3 regions of the Sporosarcina newyorkensis genome follow, and region 3 is predicted to be linked to each of the others. Evidence: riboswitches for the same ligand, from Rfam matches in the RefSeq annotation. Region 3 holds a riboswitch; each other region holds the start of a gene.
The links. A riboswitch is a leader RNA that binds a small molecule or an ion and turns the genes downstream of it on or off. The one in region 3 is predicted to bind S-adenosylmethionine.
Positions count from the first base shown of each region.

Region 1: another riboswitch for S-adenosylmethionine. It lies ahead of metK (methionine adenosyltransferase); the one in region 3 lies ahead of B5D59_RS15855 (bifunctional homocysteine S-methyltransferase/methylenetetrahydrofolate reductase).
Region 2: another riboswitch for S-adenosylmethionine. It lies ahead of B5D59_RS08280 (O-acetylhomoserine aminocarboxypropyltransferase/cysteine synthase family protein); the one in region 3 lies ahead of B5D59_RS15855 (bifunctional homocysteine S-methyltransferase/methylenetetrahydrofolate reductase).

Region 1 is NZ_FUYJ01000006.1:195,607-201,846, forward strand. Features, by position in the region: gene B5D59_RS12730 (amidase) at 1-835, opposite strand, end outside; gene metK (methionine adenosyltransferase) at 944-2,155, opposite strand; SAM riboswitch class I at 2,333-2,452, opposite strand; gene pckA (phosphoenolpyruvate carboxykinase (ATP)) at 2,623-4,209, shown strand; gene B5D59_RS12745 (alpha/beta hydrolase family protein) at 4,257-5,054, opposite strand; gene B5D59_RS12750 (NUDIX hydrolase) at 5,047-5,505, opposite strand; gene B5D59_RS12755 (hypothetical protein) at 5,553-5,867, opposite strand; gene B5D59_RS12760 (NAD-dependent malic enzyme) at 6,187-6,240, opposite strand, start outside.
Region 2 is NZ_FUYJ01000003.1:334,777-341,016, forward strand. Features, by position in the region: gene B5D59_RS08275 (glycine betaine uptake BCCT transporter) at 327-1,817, shown strand; gene B5D59_RS08280 (O-acetylhomoserine aminocarboxypropyltransferase/cysteine synthase family protein) at 1,867-3,159, opposite strand; SAM riboswitch class I at 3,396-3,502, opposite strand; gene B5D59_RS08285 (sulfite exporter TauE/SafE family protein) at 3,599-4,375, opposite strand; gene B5D59_RS08290 (sulfurtransferase TusA family protein) at 4,436-4,663, opposite strand; gene B5D59_RS08295 (MBL fold metallo-hydrolase) at 5,087-6,208, opposite strand; gene B5D59_RS08300 (sulfurtransferase TusA family protein) at 6,208-6,240, opposite strand, start outside.
Region 3 is NZ_FUYJ01000010.1:9,738-15,977, reverse strand. Features, by position in the region: gene metH (methionine synthase) at 1-901, opposite strand, end outside; gene B5D59_RS15855 (bifunctional homocysteine S-methyltransferase/methylenetetrahydrofolate reductase) at 882-2,741, opposite strand; SAM riboswitch class I at 2,823-2,932, opposite strand; gene B5D59_RS15850 (hypothetical protein) at 3,097-3,294, shown strand; gene B5D59_RS15845 (biotin transporter BioY) at 3,562-4,164, shown strand; gene bioB (biotin synthase BioB) at 4,161-5,165, shown strand; gene B5D59_RS15835 (CtsR family transcriptional regulator) at 5,395-5,865, shown strand; gene B5D59_RS15830 (UvrB/UvrC motif-containing protein) at 5,877-6,240, shown strand, end outside.

The DNA of each region.
Region 1 (6,240 bases), on a different contig from region 3:
CTTTGATCGCCTGTAAGAAGCCTTCTGTCTCCTTAGATAGCGGCAGCTTCATATCGGGCAAGAACGTTACAGTATATTGATTCAACTCATTTTCCATAGGTAGTTCATCCGCAATGATGCTGTAAAGCAGTTTTGCATCCCGTACCGATTTTGTCATCGGCCCGATTCCAAGCATTCTTTGCTGTAATGGATGCTCTTCGGCAGGATAGCTGCCGATTGATGAAACTTGCGAATTTCCTGATTTGAAGCCAATGACCCCAGTAAAATGACTTGGGAAACGGATGGATCCTCCGATATCTGAACCTATTCCCGCTGCAGCCGCCCCTAGAGCAATCGCCGCACCTTCTCCGCCACTCGAGCCGCCTACTGTCCTAGAGAGGTCGTAGGGATTGTTGGTGCGGCCATACAATGCATTGTCGGTCTCCTGACAAAAACAGAGTGCCGGTGTATTTGTCTTGCCGATCAGGATGGCGCCTTCCGCTTTTAATCGACGGACAATTTCCGCGTCTGTCGTTTGCATCTGTCCCTTACGATACGGCAATCCGCCTGTCGTCTGCATCCCAGCCACATCGAATGATTCCTTCATACTAATAGGTACGCCAAATAATTTCCCTGTCATCTTCATTGTATTCCGTTCTTTGTCTGCTTGATCCGCTTCGGCCAACGCCTTAGTAAATCGCTCTTCCACTAAAAAGTTCACAGCTGGATTGGTTGCCTGACATTGTGCAATATAAGCCTCCGTCGCTTGACGTGAAGTAATCTGCCCGCTATCTAACTCCGCTTTCAATTGCACAGCATCCATATCGAGCACAGATGTATGTTGTAGTGTAGTCAATAAATTTCCCCTTTCCCAATTTCTGAATGTTCTTTATTTTATATTATACTATAAAAAAAAGGCAGGAAGAAGGATATTAATCCCTCTTTCTGCCTTCAACTATCTTTTTTATTGTTTCACATCATTTTTAATTGCTAATTCTAATAATGCATCTGCCTTATCCGTTTTCTCCCACGGCAAATCAATATCCGTACGGCCAAAATGACCGTATGCAGCCGTTTGTTGATAGATCGGACGACGAAGATCAAGCATTTTAATGATGCCTGCAGGTCGCAGATCAAACAACTCGCGAACAAATTCGACTAAGAGTGCTTCGGATAGACGGCCTGTATCGAATGTATTAATTGAAATGGATACCGGGCTTGCCACACCGATTGCATAGGCAAGTTGTACTTCACAATGCTCTGCCAATCCTGCCGCCACAATATTTTTCGCAACATAGCGTGCAGCATAGGAAGCAGAACGATCAACTTTTGTTGCATCTTTACCAGAAAATGCACCGCCGCCATGACGAGAATATCCGCCATATGTATCCACGATGATTTTTCTTCCAGTGAGTCCCGCATCTCCCTGAGGACCACCCACAACAAAACTTCCTGTCGGATTAATGAAGTATTTCGTCTGTTCGTCCAATAGGTGAGCAGGTACGACCGCGTCGATTACTACTTCTTTAATATCCTTCTCGATTTGTTCCATTGTCGCTTCCGGATGATGCTGTGTCGAAATAACAATCGTATCAATCCGCACAGGTTTGTTGTCTTCGTCATACTCTACAGTTACTTGCGTTTTACCATCAGGACGCAGGTAAGAAATCAACTCTTCTTTACGCGCTTGCGCAAGTCGGAATGCCAGCTTGTGGGAAAGACTGATCGGAAGCGGCATTAATTCAGGTGTTTCATTACAAGCGTAACCAAACATCAATCCTTGGTCACCCGCTCCGATGGCATCCAGTTCTTCGTCTGTCATAGAGCCTTCACGAGCTTCGAGCGCAACGTTGACACTCGCGGCAATTTCAGGTGATTGCTCATCAATAGAAGTTAAAACAGCAGAAGTTTCATAATCGAAACCGTATTTCGCACGTGTGTACCCAATTTCTTTCACAGTATCACGAACTACTCTTGGGATATCTACGTAGGTAGTGGTAGTGATTTCACCCATTACCAATACGAGTCCTGTCGTAATACTCGTTTCACATGCCACACGGGCATTCGCATCTTCCTTTAATATCGCATCCAAAATCGCATCCGATATTTGGTCGCACATCTTGTCAGGATGGCCTTCAGTAACTGATTCTGATGTAAACAGTCGACGGTTTGTCATTTTTGTTTCCCCCTCAATCAACATGATACGGTACTCTCTTAAGTCCCTGGTAAAGCTCCACGCCTGAATTGACGTCAATCATATACCATAAGGATTCAGGGCTAGACAATATAAAAAGCCCCCTACTCACTTTCTAGCAATGAGTAAAAGGCAAAATTTCACGCGCAGCACCTTTCACTCTTATCGTCCAAGGAATTTAACCTTGCTTCAGGTTTGGCACCTTCGCGCTAGACTACTGTCTTTTGCAGGTTGCCGGGTTTCATAGGGCCTGTACCCTCCACCAACTCGGGATAAGAGTATCCGTTCATGTCACATAGTATAAAAAAGTTGTGATTTTGTCAATTTTTTTATCTCAAATCACTTGAGTTTTTAATTAGTATAGATTATTATTCTTAATGTGTTATACTATTTACGAATTAAGATGTTCTACTCAAATAAAACGACTACGCAAAGGACGGTATGTAAATATGATATCTGCAAAAATTGATGATAGTTTAAAAAGTCTTCTATCAGGAAGCAACGTGACGATCCAAGCGTCTGTGGCAGAATTAACCGAAAAGGCAGTCGCTAAAGGAGAAGCCGAACTCTCAGCAGATGGCGCTCTAGCAGCACGCACAGGTAAATATACTGGACGCTCTCCGAAGGATAAATTTATCGTCGAAGATGCAGTGTCCAAAGATAAAGTAGATTGGGGAAGCGTCAACAAGCCAATCTCCCCTGACGTATTTGATTCATTATACACGAAAGTCATCGATCATTTGAAGCAAAAGGATGAACTCTTCGTTTTCAAAGGATACGCAGGTGCAGATAAAGACTCTCAGTTATCCATACAAGTTGTCAATGAATTGGCTTGGCAAAACCAGTTTGTTCACCAATTATTCATCCGTCCAACTGCAGAAGAACTACAGTCACACGAAGCGCAATTCACAATCTTGGCTGCCCCTTCTTTCAAAGCGGATCCAGAAGTGGATGGCACAAATTCAGAGACATTCATCATCATGTCCCTTGAAAAACGAATTGTCTTGATCGGCGGAACAGAGTACGCAGGAGAAATGAAAAAATCTATTTTCTCTGCGATGAATTTCTTGCTTCCAGAACAAGGCATCCTATCGATGCACTGTTCAGCTAACGTTGGAGAAGACGGCGATGTGGCACTGTTCTTCGGTCTTTCAGGAACAGGTAAAACAACACTTTCCGCAGACGCTGACCGCAAGTTGATCGGTGACGACGAGCACGGCTGGTCTGATAACGGTGTATTCAATATCGAAGGCGGATGCTACGCGAAATGTATCAACCTTTCTGAAGAAAAAGAACCTGAAATCTTTGGCGCGATCCGTTTCGGTTCCGTGTTGGAAAACGTTGTATTGGACGAAGATACACGTATACCGGATTATGATGACAATTCATTAACTGAAAATACACGGGCTGCTTACCCGATTGAAAATATCGAAAATATTGTGACACCGTCTATTGCGGGTCATCCGAAAAACATCATCTTCTTAACGGCTGATGCTTCCGGCGTATTGCCTCCAATCTCGATTCTGACAAAAGAACAGGCAATGTACCACTTCTTAAGTGGCTTCACATCGAAATTGGCAGGTACGGAGCGTGGAATCACTGCTCCAGAACCAACATTCTCTACTTGCTTCGGTTCACCGTTCTTACCTCTTCCGGCTGCAACGTATGCAGAGATGCTTGGTAAGAAAATTGACGAACACGGCGCAAAAGTGTTCTTGGTTAATACTGGCTGGACCGGCGGAATATTCGGTGTCGGTTCTCGTATGAACTTAGGTTACACACGAACTATGGTTCGCGCGGCAATTGCCGGTAAGTTGGATAATGTAGAGACTAAGACAAATGAAATCTTTGGACTCGAAATGCCTCTTGAAATCGAAGGCGTGCCAAGCAATGTGTTACACCCACGTTACGCTTGGGAAAATCCTGAAGAATATGATGCAGAAGCGAAGCGTCTTGCAGCAGCTTTCCGTGAAAACTTCAAGAAATTCAACCATGTTTCTGAAGAGATCGCAATCAAAGGCGGCCCGATCGCATAATTTATTTAAAAAATCCTTGCAGAGTATTTCTGCAAGGATTTTTTTGATTATCGGCTTTTGCTTTTCATCCAATCCACTGCTTCTTTCACTAGTTTGCGGTTCATCTCGGGCGGAATGTAATGGGTAAATCCTTCTAAATACCATGTTTCGTATTCTTTATTGGCATCGCGCAGCGCATTTTCTAGTAACAGTGCTTGCTCAAATGAAACATTTGTGTCCGCCGTTCCATGGATGATCAAAGTAGGTATTTCAATATCGTGCACGCGGAACAAAGCGGTCCGCTCACGATAGGCATCCGGCATATTATTTGGTGTGCCTCCAATTACCCTCTTCATCATTCGCCGCATATCTTCACGTTCTTTATAAGTGAACACGACATCAGACACTCCTGCCCACGTCACCATCGATGTTAAATCCTCACGTAATATGGCGGTCCATAATGCCATAATGCCCCCTCGAGAGAAAGAAAAGAGATGAATCCGTTCTGAATCGACAGACGCTTGCTGTTTCAGTACTTCCACTCCGGCAACCGCATCATTGCGGTCCTCTCCTGCAAACTCGTCCTTCCCCTCGCCCCCTCGGTTGCCCCTATAATAAGGAGCAAACACGACCAAACCGTGTGAAGCAAACTGTGCAATGCGGGCGGGTCGTACCATTCCAACATGTTGGATTCCACCCCGTAAATACAGCAAGCCATCATAACGCCCTTCAGCTGTCGGTGTAGCGAGCAGTCCTTTAACCTGCAAGCCGTCAGACCAATACGTTACCTCTTCCAACCTCACACGAGGATTCGGCGATGGATACTCCTTACGCTTGATAATATCCCCGTCAGTGCGTTCAGTCATTCGCTTCCACCCACTTCCTGAGCTCTCCCATGCCGCGGTCTTTCATATGGAAGCTAAGCTCCGTGCAGGCGGCAAGCTCCGCGTCTGTCATCCAGACAGCGCCTTCTGTCTCAAGTAACGTATAGTCTCGCTCGACATGAACGACATTTCCTGTGAAAACAGCTTTGCAGAAAGGCGGATCGGTAAAGACAACGTATTCTGCAAAGGAGTGTACATTATCAATCGTCACGCCGGTTTCTTCCAATGTTTCTCGAATGGCGGCTTGTTCAATCATCTCGCCTGCCTCCGCTTTTCCTCCTGGAAACTCAATTCCGCGAATTCGATGTTTTGTCAGTAGCCACCGATCATTATGTTTGATCACAACGAGTACATGGCGTGATTCAATCCGGTGTTGATTCGGCCCAAATGTCAGTTCAACGTTGGCACCTTTTAAGTCTTCAAACTTTAGCATATGGCTCACGTCCTTTCCTATAGTGTAGCGGAAAGACGTGTGCCGAATCAACGAAAGAAGGGCAGCTTCTCAATAAAGCGTTTGGATTCATCGTCCGTGTATTCATGAATTAAGGCATAGACTTTCATCATCCGCCGATCGATATCGTGGTTGTCGCGGTCATAGTGGTAAGGTATATATGGCAGATGAGAGCGCAGAAAGTTGCGGAACTCCAAGCGGTCCATTTGGGCAAATAATCGTTCAAAAACAGGGTATGCTTCTTTTGAGACCTCTACTTTATATTCCCACGGGGAGGCGTGCGGATCGATTAGGACTTGCTGATTGGTGACGGAGACATACATCGTGTATTTTTGTTCGCTCATAACCATCCTACTTTCTTTTTTTAGGTAGCATGGCTATAACCGAAAAAAATATTCTAATTTTAAAGGCGAATGATGTGTTTTTGCCTAAGGTAATTCCAGCTTTCTACACCGGGAATTGCGCTTCAGCCAGTACGCTTTCCGTGGGGCATGCGGTGATCCTCCTTCTTACGCGCTATCCCCTGGAAGTCTCATTGAAATATAGATTTGAAAATATTATATAAAAATAATAAAGAGGTGCTTCTTACTTCGATCCTCAAAATCCTAGACAAAAAAACAAAAACCTATTAACCTCCACGAATTGTTAATAGGCTCCATGTTTTTATTTTGCTTGTTCTTCGTAGACAACTCTTTCCACTGCCAACGCGACATTTAT
Region 2 (6,240 bases), on a different contig from region 3:
CGATTCTATTGACTGGGTTATACATTATAATTAACAGGTTTGCCATCACTGCAATAAGGATTCCGCATATGCACACCATTCACAAAAAGTGATACTTTTAAAACTGGCGTGATACTACTTATCAAGTGAGACGGATGCCGAATAGGCCGTCTCATCTTCTTCCACTTTTACCCTTCCAAAAATGCTAATTTATCTGATCGTACCAAAGTTTGTATCGACGATTATTGGGTACAACTAAGTGTATATAAGCAATCTTGCCTTATCGTTTAAAACATTCTTTCCACAATCAACCTCTTCACTACATTACATTAGTTTTAGGAGGAATTATGAAAAAAATCTCGCTAACATTTTATATCACCTTGGTTGCCGTCATAATAGCCGTCGGTTATGGAGTGATTGCGCCGGACCACTTCGAGAGGATGACCTCCGACGTTAAAAATTGGATTGCCTCTTCCTTTGGCTGGTACTATTTGTTGACGGTATCCATGCTGTTTTTCATTTCGGTCTATCTGATCTTTAGCCCCATCGGCAGAATCCGTTTAGGAAAAGACAGCGATCGTCCCCAATTCTCTTTAATATCTTGGCTGGCTATGCTTTTTTCCGCCGGTATGGGAATCGGACTTGTCTTTTACGGTGCTGCTGAGCCCCTATCGCATTATGCAGTCAATCCTGCTACTGCGGGGCCTGAAACAGCGGAGGCTTATAAAGAAGCCATGCGCCAAGCATTTTTCCATTGGGGCTTCCATGCTTGGGCTGTCTATGGGATGACAGCTCTTGCACTGGCCTATTTCCAATTCCGTAAAGGCCAACCGGGATTGATTTCGGCTACTTTGAAACCTATTTTCGGTGACCGCGTCAATGGGCCCCTCGGTATTGTCATTGACGTATTTGCTATCTTTGCTACAGTGTTTGGCGTTGCCACATCTCTCGGTCTTGGCGCTGTCCAAGTCAATGCGGGGCTGCATTACCTTTTTGGTATTCCTGTCAGTTTCCTATCGCAACTCATCATTATCATCATAGTAACGATTTTGTTCTTGGTGTCTGCATGGAGCGGGCTCGGCAAGGGGATCAAAATCTTATCAAATGCCAATATGGTCCTTGCTATTGCATTATTATTTTTCGTCATTGCTTTAGGACCCACATTGCTTATTTTCGATATGTTCACCGACTCGATCGGTGGGTATTTAGAGCATCTTGTTCGCATGAGTTTCCGTACTGCCCCTCTTGATGTTGGGAATCGTGCATGGCTTAATGATTGGACAATATTTTATTGGGCTTGGTGGATCGCTTGGTCGCCATTTGTCGGTATGTTCATTGCCCGGGTTTCGAAAGGGAGAACGATCCGGGAGTTTATGATCGGTTTACTCGTCGTACCAACCGTGTTAAGTATGATCTGGTTTTCTGCATTTGGTACTACAGCAATTGAAACACAAAAGGCCGGGATTATTGATTTAGCTTCCACTGCAACTGAGCTGACAATTTTTGAGATGTTCAGCGGCATGCCGTGGTCTTCTATAATATCCATGATCGCCATTTTGCTTATCATTTCATTTTTCATCACTTCTGCAGATTCAGCTACCTTCGTACTCGGTATGCAGTCATCTTACGGATCGCTGACACCACCTAATAATTTAAAGGTGGTATGGGGAGTGATTCAGTCCTCGATCGCTGTTATTTTATTGTTTGTCGGTGGATTGGATGCGCTGCAAAATGTAGTTATCATCGCCGCCCTGCCGTTTTCCGTTATCTTGATCATGATGGTCACTTCGTTGTTCATGTCATTGAAAGAAGAACGAAGGAAAGTGAAACGTCGGTAAATACAAAAAAGTCACCGGACTCGGTGACTTTTTTGCTTTTATCTATTAATTAATGAACAGCCTTTTCGACCGCTTTCTCAATCGCTTGTTTTAAATCTGCAATAATATCATCTGCTGATTCCAACCCGACAGACAGGCGAATCAACTCTTCAGTCACACCCGAATTCTTCAGATCTTCTGCAGATAACTGCTGGTGCGTAGTAGATGCCGGATGAATGATCAACGACTTCGCGTCGCCAACATTTGCTACATGCGACCAGATTTCCACATTATCAATCACTTTACGACCTGCATCCCGGCCACCTTTAATGCCGAAAACAATAATGGAACCATAGCCGTGCTTCAAGTGTTTTTGCGCCAACTCATACGTCGGGTGTTCTTCAAGACCCGTATACGTCACCCAGTCCACTGCCGGATGTCCCTTCAAGAATGCTGCGACTTTCTGTGCGTTTTCATTATGGCGAGGCACACGCAAATGAAGCGTCTCAAGCCCCTGCAATAAATTAAATGCACTGTCCGGCGCCAAGCAAGGTCCGAAATCACGCAATAATTGAACGCGCAGCTTCGTTGCGAATGCAGCCCCTGCCGTATCGATGCCATATCTCAACCCATGATACGATTCATCCGGTTCTGTGAACCCTGGGAATTTTCCTTGAGTCCAATCAAATTTCCCTGCATCGACCGCCACGCCTCCAATCGTCGTGCCGTGCCCGCCAATCCATTTCGTTGCGGAGTGAATGACTACGTCTGCTCCGAACTCAATCGGATTGGAGCCATATGGAGACGGGAACGTGTTATCCACCAACAATGGAATACCGTTGTCATGCGCGACTTTCGCTACCGCTTCTACATCAAGGACTTGCAGGCTCGGATTACCGATCGTCTCTGCGAATAACGCCTTCGTCTTATCTGTAATTGCCGCTTCAAAGTTTTTCGGATCAGATGCATCCACGAACTTCACCGTGATGCCATAGCGCGGCAGTGTCACAGCGAATAAATTGTACGTGCCGCCATACAGATTGCTGGCCGCCACAATTTCATCTCCCGCGCCCGCAATGTTCAGGATCGAAAATGCGATTGCCGCCATTCCGGATGATAGCCCTACTGCTGCAGATCCACCTTCGATCTGCGCCACACGCTCCTCAAAAACTGCGACAGTCGGGTTAGTAATACGTGTATAGATATTGCCTGCTTCTTGCAAAGCAAATAAATTCTGTGCATGCTCTGTATCTCTGAAAACATATGAAGTCGTACGATGAATCGGCACAGCACGTGAACCGGTTACAGGATCTGGCTGCTGTCCTCCGTGCAATAAAACAGTTTCTGGCTGAAATTTAGTCATAACTATTTCCCCTCCGAATTTATTAGTCTACCTGATGGAATACTGAAAAGCAGAAGAGGGCGTTTTGTCGTGACAGACGTTGGAGGGCTTATCGTAAAAGGGTGCTCTCCCCCTTTTTCGAAAAGACCGAAACGTCCCGAGCAGCTGCCCTCTGCAGCTAGACAATGAGCCTAGTGAGTATACAAAGAAACCCTCTTCCTAAAAATAAGAAGAGGGCTTTGCTTTCGCTCATACCTCTCTTATCTTCCAAACTGTCAACAGTTTGTAGGAAGTAGCACCTTTGCATAACTAGCCGGTTGCCGGGCATCATAGGGCCTAATCCCTCCGCCGCTCTTGATAAGAGTTTGTCTATTCGTTTTCCATCTTGAAAAATAGTATAAAGCCAATACCAACTAAATGCAAGGGTTATTAGTAGAATGTTTAGAAATCATTGTGATTTCTAAAAAATATCCCACCAAATTTTCACTGCAGAGCCCATGATCAATACAGCGAGAATTCCTTGCAACACTTTCGTATTGACTTTGCGACTTACCTTCACTCCAAGCGGGGCCGCCAGCACGCTCGCAATAATCATGACAAGCGCCGGTTCATAGGGAACTTGCCCTGTGAAGAGTTTTCCTGACGCCGAACCGATTGAAGACAATAAAGTGATTGCTAGCGAAGTGGCTATCGTGACCCGTGTAGGAATTTTTAATACAACAAGCATGATCGGTACGAGGATAAACGCCCCTCCTGCCCCTACAATTCCTGCAGCCAACCCAACTAGCAATGCAGTTCCTGTGGCTATCCATTTATTGAACGCAATTTCTTCCACGGGGATGTTATCAAGACCTTTTTGCGGAATGAACATCATCACGGCTGCCAGCACGGCCAATACACCATATACAATGTTAACGGTTGCTTCCGACAGCAGACTGGAACCTGCCCCTCCGATTACACTGCCGATCAATACGCTGATTCCCATATACAACACAAGTGGCTTCAAGATTAGATTGCTCTTGCGATAAGCAAAGACACCTGAGAGAGAAGCAAAGAATACTTCAACTGCCGTAATACCCGAGACGTCATGCGATGAAAAAGCTTCAAAACCAAGTAATGCAGGAATGAAAAGTAACATTGGATATTTGACGATGGCACCGCCAATTCCCATCATGCCGGAAAGGAATGAGCCGACAAATCCAATGAGGAAGATGGTGATGATAAATGTAAAACTCATGATGTTCTCTCTCCCTCCTTCCTAATGAAAGAGGGCAATGGAACACCCTCTTTGCTTAGTTTATCCTTTTTGAATCCAAAATTTAAAGACATCGGACTCTTGTTGCTGGTCCACTACCTTGTGATTTCCTGATGCGGCCCAAGCTGTCAAATCTGCTACAGATCCTTTGTCCGTTGCATGAATTTCAAGGATATCCCCTGCTTCTAGTTCTTTCATCGCTTTTTTTGTCCGTACGATCGGCATTGGGCAAGCCAATCCTTTAGCATCTAAAAATTTTGTCGTGTTCATTTGTATCTTCTCCTTTTGAATCGTTTTTAATTGAAAATAAAATTACAGTTTGTTGTCCCGTCGCTCGACTTCCATTGGCAGAGTAAAGTTCACTGGCACCGCTGTGCCGCTAGGGAATTGCCTTACGCCACGAGCCAGCTAGCGAAGTTCATGCTAGCAGTCTCATGGCAACGGCCGACCCCGCAGTTGCGGCTTCGCTGGAATGGGTAGGTATCATTATGTTGTGTTTAAAGTAGGCAATTCCGAGTCTGATGTCTAGTCTGAAATGGTCTTGCTAGAAAAACACATCGGTTAACCCCCACTCAAAAAAAGTAGGCGCCTCACAAGCGGGTATACGGAGCGATGTGACAGGCAGGCGTTCTTCCAGAACGGCACATTGCGGGAGCCATCCGCAAGCGCCGAAGTGGGTTCGATTACAACACCTTATCTCACCGCACAGCGATTCGGTCCGATTTCCATTTCGCGTTGTGTTTCTTCATCCGGTTGGACCTTGCCCATATTTGTCTGGCGGATTTCTTGATACGCATTTGGCTGTGGCGGTAGATTGCCTGTCACCAATTCCCTGAATTGCTCCTCATCCTCGATATTCAAGCCATGATTTCGTTCATATAACACGCCTAGCTTCTCTGCAACACTACCGTCGTCATTCAGCTCATCCATAATCATGAAATGCGCTGGAAGTACGATCAGTTCTTCGGATAACTCTTGGTAACGGCTGTATAATGATTCACGTAAATCACCTACCCAATCCTCTGCCAACCCTGCCAAATCAGGACGGCCAATCGAATCGATGAATAAAATATCCCCTGTCATCAAATAGCTGTCATCCACAATAAATGAAGTAGAACCAATTGTATGTCCAGGTGAATATAGCGGCTGGATATCAATTTTCGTTTTACCGATCTGGATAGAAGCCTCCTCTTCCAATGCTGCGAAATTGAATGTCACTTCTTCTGCGTCTTTCGGCGGCAACCAGTATGTTGCACCCGCTGCTTCCGCCAACTTGCGACCACCGGAAATATGGTCTGCATGCAAATGGGTGTCCAAGACATGTGTAATTTTAACTCCAAGCTGATCAGCAAATTCCGAAAATACATTCGTCATACGCGTAGCATCCACGACTGCCGCTTCTCCATCGGAAGTGACCATGTAGGACAGGCAGCCCTTACCGATTCTTACGAATTGATAAAGCTCTCCTCCAGACTTCAAATCTCCAACTTTCACCGGCTCTAAATGCTCGCTCCAAGCTTTCATTCCGCCTTGCAAATACGCAACGGAATACCCTTCCTCATCGAGCATGTCCGCCACCATGATGGAAGATCCTTCTTTCGCACACACTACAAGTATTTCCTGATCTTTCGGAAGTGAATCCTCAATTTCTTCAATACCATCCAACAATTCAAAATAAGGGACGTTCATATGGCGTACTTGCTTCCCATCAATCTTCCAATCCTTAAACGCATCTTCATTACGTACATCGAGAATAAATAACGGTTCTTCACGAATCACTTTTTTAGCGACTTCACTTGCTTGAATGGCTCTCATTATTTCGTACCCCCTGTTGTATTTTCTGTATC
Region 3 (6,240 bases):
TTGCTCGAATGTGCTCAGGTGTCGTACCACAACAGCCGCCGACCATGTTCAACCAGCCTTTTTCTGCAAATCCTTCCAGCTTCTTCGATAGGGATTCTGGAGACTCATGATAATGACCTTCTTCATCTGGCAATCCGGCATTCGGATAGCATGTCACATAGCTAGTTGCCAGGTCAGATAACGAACGTAAGTGATCCGTCATGAATTCTGGTCCAGTCGCACAGTTTAGGCCGACAGATAGGGGATTGACGTGTCCAATGGAAATGTAAAATGCTTCGATACTTTGACCTGCAAGTGTTGTACCCATCGGTTCGATTGTACCGGAAATCATGATTGGTACTTCGCGTCCTAGCTCTTCAAAGGCCTTTTTAATACCAATCGTGCCGGCTTTGACGTTCAGCATATCCTGACTAGTTTCCATGAGGATTAAATCGCTGCCAGCTTCAACCAATGCTTTCGCCTGCACGTAAAAATCATTAGAAAGTTCATCGAATGTAATGCCGCCTGTGACAGAAAGAGTCTTAGTCGTCGGTCCGATCGCCCCTGCGACAAAACGCGGCCACTCCGCAGTGGAATACTTTGCTGCACTTGCCTTTGCAATTTCGACAGCTTTAGTATTGATTTCATGTGCACGATGTCCTAGTGCAAATTCATTTAGAACAAGGGGAGTGCCGCCAAATGTGTTGGTACAAATGATGTCGGCTCCTGCCTCTAGGTACTCATCATGAATCTTCTCCAAGATATCAGGTCGTAAAACGTTTAAATATTCATTACAGCCGTCGTAATCTTCGCCTCCAAAATCTTCTGTTGAGAGGTCCTCCGCCTGCAGCATCGTCCCCATCGCGCCATCAATGATAAGGATTCGTTTGTCTAGTTGTTCTTCAATAGGATGTCTCTGCATGTGATAATTCGCTCTCCTTCTGCTTATCTATTTGTTTAATGTAGTCATGTAGCTCAAGTGTCATGTCGTAACGGAGGAATGGTGTGATCAAATACAGTCCGTTAAAGTATTGCGCTGCTGTATCGATCAGCTCCTTTGCGATCTGAATTCCTGTTTCAGTGGCTTTTGCTCGGTCGTCGCCACAGGCGCGCATCCGTTCAAGCACTTCGTCAGATAGTTTAATGCCAGGCACTTCATGATGCAGAAACTCTGCGTTGCGAATATTTGTCAAAGGCATAATACCTATGAAGATAGGTGTATCTAGATGTTTTGTAGCCTCATAGACGTCAATAATCTTTTCTTTTGTATAGACAGGTTGCGTTATGAAATAATCTGCACCTGCTTCAATCTTTTTCTCCAATCGCTGAACAGCCCGGTCCAATACACGGACATTCGGATTGAACGCAGCTGAAACTGAGAAGTTCGCTTTTTTACGTAATGGTTTACCGGAGAATGAAATCCCTTCATTCAACTGTTTGATTAACTGCAGCAGTTCCATACTCGATACATCGTAGACGCTTGTTGCGCCAGGGAAATCACCAACTTTCGTCGGATCACCTGTTACAGCCAGAATATCGTGGATGCCTAACGCGTCAAGCCCCATTAGATGAGATTGTAACCCGATCAAGTTGTGATCTCGACACGTTAAGTGGACAAGAGGGCGGATATTGTGCTGCATTTTAATGATGGAACCCATTGCCATATTGCTGATCCGAGGGGATGCCAATGAGTTATCCGCCATCGTTACGGCATCAACACCTGCATCGTAAAGTAAATTGGCACCTTTAATATAATCTTCTGTCTCTAAATGCCGTGGTGTGTCCAATTCCACAATGACCGTACGTTCTGTTTTGGCTTTCTCGTGGAGCGGTTGATGTTTTACCGGGCCGGCTTCCTGAATAACGATTGGCTTTGTTGGTTCTACTACTTTCTTGGTGATAGGAGACAATCCCGCTAATCGAGTTTTCGCTGCTTTAATATGTTTAGGAGTAGTTCCGCAACACCCGCCAATTAACCGTACACCTTGATCACGCAGCAATACTGCAGCTCGCCCGAAGTACTCAGCTTCAGATTCATAGACAATGCGGCCATCTTCCACATCCAGTAAAGATGCATTCGGATAAGCGGATAAAAATGCATTTTCCGGCAGTTTCACATTTTCAAAAGCTTGGATTGTATGGTAAGGCCCTAAGCGGCAGTTTACACCGACTATACTTGCACCTAGTGATTCCAGTTGATGCAACGCGTCATTCAATGAAAGTCCGTTTTGCAAAACTCCAGGATCGTGCATGGAGACTTGCGCAATTAGCGGAACATCTGTGATTTGACGAAGTGTTGAAACGACGGATGATAATTCTTCGAAATCATAATACGTTTCGAGTAACAGTCCGTCTGGATCTCCAGTCAATAATGCGTTGGCCTGTTCAAGGACTACTTGCTTTACTTCATCGAGCGATGCATCACTTTTGCGAATTCCACGCAAACCGCCGATGGTACCAAGCACAAATTGACCACCTGGTGCAGCAGCCCGCTTTGCAATTTGGATTGCTGCTTTATTGAATTCCGTAACACGGTTTTCCAATCCATAACGAGCCAATTTCACTGCATTGGCACTGTATGTATTGGTCTGAATAATATCAGCTCCCGCCTCGATATAGTCGTGGTGGATTTTCTCTATAATTTCAGGTTTCTCTATATTTAATTCCTCATAGCAATAATCGATCCCATATGAATACAAAATAGTTCCCATTGCCCCATCTGCTGTCAGGACATTTGTTTGAAGTTTCTCCAGTAATGACATCATCAAATCCCCCTTTGTTTTCTCTAATCAAAAAAAGCCTTCAAGTAAATAGAAGGCTTTGTAATCGCAATGACCAGTTCCCTCTCATCTTTCAGTGTGCCATTTCGGCATACTGCTGGAAGTAGCACCTTGCCCATCGGCTGGTTGCTGAAGCGTCTTTGGGCCAGTCCCTCTGCTTCTCTTGATAAGATATGATTCTTATTAAATTATTTCGATAATTCTAACCATATCATAGCGGCTTTGTAGGTAATCGTCAAGTGAATGTTTGATGAAGTTCTTGAAGACCGGAGTGCGCATAGAGAAATTTACTGAAACATGGTAAAATTAAAGGAGTAACTTGAAAAGGTGAGGAATCATGCAGTTTTTTAAATACTCCATTCCGATAGCGGCACTTGTCGGCACGCTTGCCTGGATTATGTTGGAGAATAATTATGAAGAAGTACCGTGGGATTCGCGTGTTTGGATTACCTTTGGCGCCGCTGCATTAAGTGGTGTACTTGCTTTTTTTCTTTTCAGGAAAGAAAAAGAAGACAAAGTCGATAAAAAGAAATAGGAGCTGCCCGAGAAGTCATGTTCATCTGACTTCCCGGGTAGTTCTTTTTTTGCAGAGAAAGCATTTTGTTCATTCTAAGAAATTGCCAGCAGGGGTAGATGTGGGTCTTGTCTGTTTCTTTCTTGCCTTATTGGATAAGAAAAGGGTGTCATTCCTTACATATAAGATGTTCCATAAGTTATTAGTTAACTTAAATTAAAAACTAGTTGACAATTAATGAGTCAACCATTACTATTTTTATAGTAACTCAAAATAGAAAGAGGTGTCATGATGACGACAGCTTCGGAAGGACGTCCGCAAAGTAAATTCAGTACATTGTCAATTGTATATAGTGGAATGTTTGCTGCTTTAATGATGATCGGGGCTAATATCACTTCTTTCATACCATTTTTAGTAGTCGGGGGAGTACCTATTACATTGCAGACATTTTTCGCTGTTTTGTCAGGATTGTTATTGGGTAGCCGTCTTGGTGCATTGTCGATGACTGTCTATATGATGGTCGGCCTTGCAGGGGCTCCTGTATTTGCTAAGTTTCAAGGTGGATTTGGCCAAATCTTAAGCCCGACATTTGGTTTTATCGTTACTTTCATCTTGATTGCTTATGTAGCAGGTAAAATCGTGGAGCGTAAGAATACACTGCCATCTTATATTATTGCATCACTTGTTGCGACAGCAATCAACTATTTATTGGGTACGAACTGGATGTATGTCGCCTATAAAGTTTGGGCTGCGGCGCCAGAGGTGTTTACGTACAAAATTGCATGGCTTTGGATGATTCCTCCATTACCGAAGGATATTGTGCTAGCCGTACTGGCGGGAATATTCGCATTTAGAATTTCAAAACATTTGAAAGTGAGGCATACATTTTGACGAACTATCAAAGGCTGGCTGACCAAGTTTTGAAAGGTCACGTATTAACAAATGAGGAAGCGCTTTCAATATTAAATAGTCCGGATGAAGATTTGCTGTTGCTGCTTCATGCGACGTACTCGATCCGATCCCATTACTATGGAAACAAAGTAAAACTTAATATGATCATCAATACGAAGTCGGGGTTGTGCCCGGAAAACTGTGGCTACTGTGCCCAGTCGATTGTGTCAAAAGCACCGGTTGAAAAGTATGCAATGATGAAATCAGAAGAAATATTACAAGGTGCAGAGCGAGCTGCTGCAAATAAAGCGGGCACTTATTGTATCGTGGCAAGTGGACGAGGACCTCGGGCTAGTGAGCTTGAAATCGTTATTGATTCCGTCAAGCAAATTAAAGAGAAACATAAAGGAATGACCGTTTGTGCATGTTTAGGCATTCTGAAGCCAGAACAAGCCGCACGCTTGAAAGAAGCAGGTGTAGACCGATACAATCACAACTTGAACACCTCTGCCGAACACCATGAAAGCATCACTACATCGCACACATACGATGATCGTGTAAACACAGTAGGACATGTAAAGGAAGCGGGAATATCTCCTTGCTCTGGCGTAATAGTCGGAATGCGTGAAACAAAAGAGGATGTCATTTCCATGGCACACAGCCTGCGGATACTCGATGCAGACTCCATTCCAGTCAACTTCCTGCACGCCGTGGATGGGACGCCGCTAGAAGGGACCTCTGAACTGGATCCGCGCTATTGCTTGAAGGTACTTAGCCTATTTCGTTTCATCAATCCAACAAAAGAAATACGAATTTCGGGTGGACGCGAAGTGAACCTTCGCAGCCTTCAACCACTTGGCTTATATGCTGCAAACTCTATCTTCATCGGTGACTATTTGACAACATCGGGTCAGGAAAACGACAAAGACCAACAAATGTTAGAAGATATGGGCTTTGAAGTGGACTTGGAACCACTGAAGAAAGAACCTATGACTATATAAGAGAGATCTAACCGCGCAGACAGCTTGCGTGGTTTTTTTCGTTCAATGAAAAACATGAAAAGATCTTGAATAATCCTCCATGTAGAGAGACAGCCTAACGCAAGACATGCAAAAAAATCAAACATACATATTAAAACAAATCAATTGCATCTCACGCATTTTCTGCGATACAATCAAGTCAAAGATAGTCAAAGTCAACTAAGAGAACGAGCAGAAACGAGGTGACGAGATGCGGAACATTTCTGACATTATTGAAGGGTATTTGAAGTCCATTATCGAAAAGGAAGACAGTGCCTCTGTTGAAATCAAACGGAATGAAGTCGCCGAGAAATTCCAATGTGTTCCTTCGCAGATCAACTACGTAATCAAAACTCGCTTCACAGTCGAGAGAGGCTACGCAGTAGAGTCAAAACGCGGAGGCGGTGGATACATTCGGATTTATCGGGTGCAGACGAATTCACGGAAGGACTTGCTCGAGCAAGCGCTGGGAAGTTTGGAAGCGGGAGCATCCTCTACGATGGCTGAAGATGTAATTATTCGTTTGATTGAAGAAGAAGTGATTACAGAGCGTGAAGCCAAACTTATGTTAGCTGCGGTGGGTCGAGCCACACTGCGCTATATGCTTCCTGAACGAGATGCATTGCGTTCGCGAATACTCCGCGCCATGTTAGTCACATTGATTTATGAAGAAGTAGAATGAGGTGATGATAAATGCTTTGTGAAAACTGCAAAGAACTTCCGGCCACTGTGGTTTTTAAACAAGAGACAATGAATGGCACGACAGAGCGGCATTTATGTGATAAATGTGCGTTTTACTCCCAGACATTTTCATTCAGCCCTGATCAAGAGCCGTTGTCCATTCAACAATTTCTGGCACATTGGCTTGGAGGTTCAGAATTATTACAAGGTCAAAAGTCGAATGAGACTTTGCCTGATGGCCCCAAATGCCCGAGTTGCGGACTGACTTTTCATAGGTTTTTAGACATTGGGAAATTTGGATGTGCGACGTGCTACGATACTTTCCGCGAGCAGCTGCCACGAGTGTTTGCTAAATTGCATAACGGCAATACAAATC